Linked DNA regions of Starkeya sp. ORNL1. Each later gene encodes a partner of the first gene's protein in a complex. Links are inferred from orthologs where the notes say so. Each region holds a gene or a part of one and is shown in the gene's direction. Other genes may lie near its edges. The genes, in order: G3545_RS23995 and uvrB.

What was found.
Region 2: the proteins of G3545_RS23995 (region 1) and uvrB are in contact, whole or in part, in a crystal structure (PDB 7EGT), measured with the Thermus thermophilus proteins. The link is inferred for Starkeya sp. ORNL1 from one-to-one orthologs. Residues at the interface, in WP_096412145.1 of Thermus thermophilus: His654, Arg656, Phe657, Gln666, Asp668, Glu669, Lys680, Arg681, Leu682, Ser683, Lys685, Tyr686, Ala687; in WP_096411307.1 of Thermus thermophilus: Glu23, Leu25, Arg26, Asp27, Gly28, Glu29, Arg30, Phe31, Arg55, Glu326, Asp327, Phe328, Glu379, Ser382, Gln383, His398, Gly400, Arg401.

Annotation. Positions count from the first base shown.
Region 1 is NZ_CP048834.1:5,085,354-5,088,759, forward strand. The notes cover bases 313-3,406. They hold G3545_RS23995 (UvrD-helicase domain-containing protein), read left to right. Parts: upstream 313-706; coding sequence 707-3,106; downstream 3,107-3,406. Other genes in these bases: G3545_RS23990 (transporter substrate-binding domain-containing protein), read left to right, coding at 313-514; G3545_RS24000 (50S ribosomal protein L11 methyltransferase), read left to right, coding at 3,192-3,406. In the rest of the region: more of G3545_RS23990, read left to right, coding at 1-312. UniProt on the Escherichia coli protein: A helicase with DNA-dependent ATPase activity. Unwinds DNA duplexes with 3'-5' polarity. Translocates on single-stranded DNA with 3'-5' polarity. Initiates unwinding more efficiently from a nicked substrate than double-stranded DNA.
Region 2 is NZ_CP048834.1:6,025,309-6,028,710, forward strand. Bases 112-3,201 are described here. They hold uvrB (excinuclease ABC subunit UvrB), read left to right. Parts: upstream 112-417; coding sequence 418-2,985; downstream 2,986-3,201. Other genes in these bases: G3545_RS28330 (isochorismatase family cysteine hydrolase), read right to left, coding at 112-142; G3545_RS28340 (DUF805 domain-containing protein), read left to right, coding at 3,073-3,201. Also shown: more of G3545_RS28330, read right to left, coding at 1-111; more of G3545_RS28340, read left to right, coding at 3,202-3,402. UniProt on the Escherichia coli protein: The UvrABC repair system catalyzes the recognition and processing of DNA lesions. A damage recognition complex composed of 2 UvrA and 2 UvrB subunits scans DNA for abnormalities.

The DNA of each region.
Region 1 (3,406 bases):
CTCGATCAGCATCACGTCGGAGCGCCTTGCCTATATCGACTTCACCCAATCCTATTATGAGACGGCGCAGGGCGTGCTGGTGATGAAGAAGTCCGGCATGCGCGACGTAGGGGACCTCGCCGGCAAGAACGTCAGCGTGACCTCCGGCACCACCAGTGAGCGCTGGGTGACGGCGAATGCCCAGCGTTATGGTTTCGGACGCACCAGCTTCTCGCAGGGCTCGTCCGATGGCGTCCGGCTGCTCGAAGCGGGCGCTATCGACGCCTATGTCGGCGACCTGCCGACGCTGCTCTATCAATTGCTGAAGCGCCCGGATCTCGCGGTGATCGCGCGGCTTCCCAGCCAGGAGCGCTACGGCATCGCGCTCGCCAAGGATTCGCCGCTCACCGCCAAGGTCGATGCCGCCATCACCCGGATGAAGCAGGACGGCACGCTGGCGCGCATCCACAAGCGCTGGTTCGGCATGGCGCCGGACAAGGACTCCGCCACCACGAAGGTGCTGCCGCGGCCTTAGTATCGGCCGCACCCTCGCCAAACCGACATGCCGGTGCCATTTTGTTCACGTTGAGAATCACGTGACAGCCCAAGGACCATTTTGGCCGATCCCTTGAAGAAGCGGTCCAGCGACGAGCCGCCGTTCGATATCCCCTTCGACCTGCCGCAAGCTCCCGCGGCGAGAACGAACGCGGCTGCGGCGGGGAAGGGCGTGCCTGCGCCGGCCCATGCGCCGCGCGCCGGCGGCATCGCCGCGCGCGCCCTGGCCGCGTCAGCGCCGGCTTCCGCCGCTTCGGCGCATTATCTCGCCGGGCTGAATCCCGAGCAGCGCGAAGCCGTGGAGACGCTTGACGGGCCGGTCCTGGTGCTGGCGGGAGCGGGCACCGGCAAGACCCGGGCGCTCACCACCCGCATCGCCCATATTCTCTCGCTCGGCCGCGCCTTTCCCTCGCAGATCCTCTCCGTGACCTTCACCAACAAGGCGGCGCGGGAGATGAAGGAGCGTGTCGCCGCCATGGTCGGCGATGCCGTGGAGGGCATGCCGTGGCTTGGCACCTTCCACTCCATCGGCGTGCGCATGCTGCGCCGGCATGCGGAACTGGTGGGGCTGAAATCCGGCTTCACCATCCTCGACACCGACGACCAGATCCGCCTGCTGAAGCAGCTGCTGCAGGCCGAGAGCATCGACGAGAAGCGCTGGCCGGCGCGGCTTTTGGCCAACACCATCGACGGCTGGAAGAATCGCGGCCTCAGCCCCGAGCAGGTGCCGGCCGGCGAGGGCGCCACCTTTGCCAATGGGCGCGGGCAGAAGCTGTATGCCGATTACCAGGCGCGGCTGAAGGCGCTGAACGCGGTCGATTTCGGCGACCTGCTGCTGGAAGGCATCCGCCTGCTGCGCGAGAATCCCGACGTGCTGGCGGAATACCACAAGCGCTTCCGCTATATCCTCGTCGACGAGTATCAGGACACCAACACTGCGCAGTATCTCTGGCTGCGGCTGCTGGCGCAGGGCTCGAGGAATGTCTGCTGCGTCGGCGATGACGACCAGTCGATCTATGGCTGGCGCGGCGCCGAGGTGGACAACATCCTGCGCTTCGAGAGCGATTTCCCCGGCGCCAAGGTGATCCGGCTGGAGCGTAATTACCGCTCCACCGGCCACATACTCGGCGCCGCCGCGCATCTCATCGCCCACAATGAGGGCCGGCTCGGCAAGACGCTGTTCTCCGAAGGTGAGATCGGCGAGAAGGTCACCGTCACCGGCGCCTGGGACAGCCAGGAAGAGGCCCGCGCCATCGGCGAGGAGATCGAGCAGCTCGAACGCCATGGCGAGAGCCTGAACCAGGTCGCCATACTGGTGCGTGCCTCGTTCCAGATGCGCGAGTTCGAGGATCGCTTCGTCACGCTGGGGCTGAACTACCGGGTAATCGGCGGCCCGCGCTTCTATGAGCGGGCGGAAATCCGCGATGCGCTGGCCTATCTGCGCTGCGTCGCCTCACCGGCCGACGATCTCGCCTTCGAGCGCATCGTCAATGTGCCGAAGCGCGGGCTCGGCGATGCGGCGCTGCGCCAGCTCCACGAGCATGCCCGCGGCGCCGGCGTGCCCTTGCAGGAAGCCGCGCGCCAGCTGGTCGAGAGTTCGGAACTGAAGCCGAAGGTGCGGCTCGCGCTGCGTGACCTCGTGGTCTCGTTCGAGCGCTGGCGCGAGCAGATGGTGCGCCTGCCGCAGAGCGAGCTCGCCGAGATCGTGCTGGACGAGAGCGGCTATACCGAGATGTGGCAGAAGGACCGTTCGGCGGACGCCGCGGGCCGGCTCGACAATCTCAAGGAACTGGTGCGCTCGATGGAGCCGTTCGAGAACCTCGTCGGATTCCTCGAGCATATCTCGCTCGTTATGGACACCGAGGGCGGCAACGGCGCGGCGGCGGTCAGCATCATGACGCTGCACTCCGCCAAGGGGCTGGAATTCGACATCGTGTTCCTGCCGGGCTGGGAAGAGGGGTTGTTCCCGCACCAGCGCGCGCTCGACGAGCAGGGCAAGGCCGGTCTCGAAGAGGAGCGGCGGCTGGCTTATGTCGGCCTGACGCGGGCGCGGCGTCACGCCAAGGTGTTCTTTGCCTCCAACCGGCGCATTCACGGGCTGTGGCAGTCGAGCGTGCCGAGCCGCTTCCTCGACGAGCTGCCCGACGCCCATGTCGAGGTGACGGAATCCAAGGGTGGCCAGGGCTGGGGCGGCGGACAGGCCGGGCGCTACGGCTATGGGCCGAGCCGTTTCGACAATGCCGAGACCTTCGGCTCCTCCTATTCGACGCCGGGCTGGCAGCGCGCCCAGGCGGCGCGCGAGCGCGGCAACTTCGCCGAGCCGGCCTCGCGCTATGGCAGCGGCGGGACGTGGAGCGGTGGAGCTCGGAACGGTGGCGGCGGGCGGGTGATCGAGGGTCAGCTGGTCGCCAAGTCCACCGGCTCGGAGCCGCTCTACGCGGTCGGCGAGCGGGTGTTCCATATCAAGTTCGGCTATGGCGAGGTGGTGGGCGTGGAAGGCAACAAGCTCACCGTGCAGTTCGACAAGGCCGGCGAGAAGAAGGTGCTGGACAGCTTCGTCGAGCGGGGGTGAGGACCGTCCCCGCAAACATGCTGGCACTCCGCCCGCTCATCTGGCACTAAACCGCTCCGCTGCGGGCGCAGATGTGAGGATCGGAATGCTCGAAGGACTGCCGCCGAACGGCGCCACGCACATCATGCGGGTCTCCGCCCCGGAGCGCGAAGCGCGGGGCATCGCCGATCTGATTGCCGAGAGCTTCGATCCGGCCGAGGTCGCCACCGCCGCCTTCGAGGAAGGCGAGAGCTGGGCGGTGGAGGTCTATTTCGGCGAGGCGCCGGACGAGGCGAACGTGCGCGAGTTGGTGCGCATCGT
Region 2 (3,402 bases), 940 kb from region 1 along the record:
GCAGCGACACGTCATTGCCCAGCGTCTCGCCGAAGCCGCCGGGCTCCAGGAAGTCGCGCTGCATGTCGATGATGACCAGCGCGGTGCGTGCCGGATCGAAGGCGAGCGGCGCGGGTTCGGCGGCAAGGCTGAGCAGTGTCATGGGCGGCTCCGCTTGGCTGGATGTCCGGAGGCGGCAGCCGATGGCGCCGCCATGCATACAATGTCGTATGCATGAGGTGTGCCATTGCCGATTATTTGCCCACATCTGTCTAAGGCATTGAAAATGTGCGATCGATTTGAGGGATGAGGTCCGCGTCCAATCGTACCTGCCTAGAAACTGTGACGAGTTTGCCTAGAGAGACGGCGCGCCTCGCGCACATCTGGGCGCACAGGTGCCCCCTTTTCCCATTGAAGAAGGCGTCCCATATTCCCGCCATGCCCAAAGCCGCCAGACCCGGCGGATTCGGAGAGCGCTCGCAGCGCGCCTTCGAACCCGCGCACGCCGCCACGCTGGACCCGAAGCTCGCCGAGAAGCTCGGCGTGGCCCCGACCTCCGGCGCCTCCGCCACCGTCGCCGCGCTCTCGGCGCTGATCGAGACCGGTCGCCCCGAGGTCGACGGTCAGGTGTGGATGCCGCACCGCCCCTCGCGCCCGGAGAAGTCCGAAGGCGGCGTGCCTTTCGTCATCAAGTCGGACTACACGCCGAACGGCGACCAGCCGCACGCGATCGACGAACTGGTGGTCGCGGCGAACCAGGGCGAGCGCGACCAGGTGCTGCTCGGCGTCACCGGCTCCGGCAAGACCTTCACCATGGCCAATGTCATCGAACGGGTGCAGCGCCCGGCCCTGGTGCTGGCGCCGAACAAGACGCTGGCGGCGCAGCTCTATGGCGAGTTCAAGAGCTTCTTCCCGGACAATGCGGTCGAGTATTTCGTCTCGTACTATGACTACTACCAGCCGGAAGCCTACGTCCCGCGCACCGACACCTTCATCGAGAAGGAATCGTCGATCAACGAGCAGATCGATCGCATGCGCCACTCGGCGACGCGCTCGCTGCTGGAGCGCGACGACGTCATCATCGTTGCCTCGGTGTCCTGCATCTATGGTATCGGTTCGGTCGAGACCTATGCCTCGATGACCTTCAAGATCGCGGTCGGCGACCGCATCGACCAACGGGGCATATTGGCCGACCTCGTCGCCCTGCAATACAAGCGCATCCAGGGCGATTTCGGCCGCGGCACCTTCCGGGTTCGCGGCGACGTCATCGAGATCTTCCCGGCGCACTATGAGGACCGGGCCTGGCGGGTCTCGCTGTTCGGCGACGAAGTGGAGAGTATCCAGGAGTTCGATCCGCTCACCGGGCAGAAGTCGCAAGACCTGAAATTCGTGAAGGTCTATGCCAACTCGCATTATGTGACGCCGCGCCCGACGCTGATCCAGGCCATTACCGGCATCAAGAACGAGTTGCGCCATCGGCTCGAAGAACTGAACGCCATGGGCCGCTATCTCGAGGCGCAGCGCCTCGATCAGCGCTGCACCTTCGATCTCGAGATGATGGAGGCCACCGGTTCCTGCGCCGGCATCGAGAACTATTCGCGCTGGCTGACCGGCCGCCGCCCCGGCGAGCCGCCGCCGACGCTGTTCGAATATGTGCCGGACAATGCGCTGATCTTCGTCGACGAGAGCCACGTCACCGTTCCGCAGATCGGCGCCATGTATCGCGGCGACTTCCGCCGCAAGGCGACGCTGGCGGAATACGGCTTCCGCCTGCCGTCCTGCATGGACAACCGGCCGCTGCGCTTCGAGGAATGGGAGGCGATGCGGCCGCAGACCGTGCATGTCTCGGCAACGCCTGGCCCATGGGAGATGGACCGCACCGGCGGCGTGTTCGTCGAGCAGGTGATCCGTCCGACCGGACTGGTCGATCCGCCCGTGGAAGTGCGCCCGGCGCGCACCCAGGTCGACGACCTGCTCGGCGAGGTGCGGGCGACCGCGGCGAAAGGCTACCGCACGCTGGTGACGGTGCTCACCAAGCGCATGGCCGAGGACCTGACCGAGTATCTGCACGAGAACGGCATCCGTGTGCGCTACATGCATTCGGACATCGACACCATCGAGCGCATCGAGATCATCCGCGACCTCAGGCTCGGGGCGTTCGATGCGCTGATCGGCATCAACCTGCTGCGCGAGGGTCTCGACATCCCGGAATGCGCGCTGGTCGCCATTCTCGACGCCGACAAGGAGGGCTTCCTGCGCTCCGAGACCTCGCTGGTGCAGACCATCGGCCGCGCGGCGCGCAACGTCGACGGCCGGGTGGTGCTCTATGCCGACCACGTCACCGGCTCGATGGAGCGGGCGATGGCGGAGACGCAGCGCCGCCGCGACAAGCAGGTGGCGTGGAACACCGAGCATGGCATCACGCCGGAGAGCGTGCGCAAGGCGATCGGCGACATCCTCAACAGCGTCTATGAGCGCGACCACGTCACGGTGGATTCGGGACTGGCCGAAGCGCCCGCCGCCTATGGCCACAATCTGGCGGCGGTGATCGCGGATCTTGAGAAGCGCATGCGCGCAGCGGCGGCGGATCTCGACTTCGAGCAGGCGGCGCGGCTGCGCGACGAGATCAAGCGGCTGCAGGCCACCGAGCTTGCCATCTCTGACGATCCGCTGGCGCGGCAGGACGCCATTGACGACCGCACCGGCGGCTATCGCGGCGAGCGCAAATATGGCCGCGCCGCCAACCTTCCGGCGAAAGGGAAGGGTGGCAAATCCGGCAGCTCCCGCACCGGTGCGGCGATCCGCGCCGAGGAACTCCAGGCCGCCTATGATCCCGGTGAGAATGATCGGTCGGCGGGCTCGCGCATTGTCAAGCCGTCGCTGGACGATATGGGCCCCGGCACCGACCGCACCGAGCCGCTTGGCCCCGAAGGCTGGACCCGCCCGGAGCGACCGGACCCGATGACCAAGGGCTACAAGAAGGGCGGACGGCGCAGCCGGCGCTGACGGCGCCGGCAAGCACATTGCCCCAACGTTGACAAGAAATTCCGTGCGGCTTCAACTCCCGGTGTCGAGTATCCGGGGGTAGGCAAAATGAACTTCACGCAGGCGATCACGTCCGGCTTCAATCGGTATGCCGACTTCACCGGGCGCGCTTCGCGTTCGGAATTCTGGTTCTGGGCGTTGTTTACCTGGCTTGCCAGTCTGGTCGGCAGCGTGTTCGACGTGGCGCTGTTCGGCTACCAATTCGCCGCCGTGGCCTCGCCGATCAGCGGCGTGGTGAGCCTTGCCTTGCTGATCCCCTCGCTCGCCGTCGGCGCCCGGCGCTTGCACGACATTGACCGCACCGGCTGGTGGCAGTTGCTCGGGCTCACCGGCATCGGCTTCATCCTGCTGCTGGTCTGGTGGTGCTTCAGGGGTACG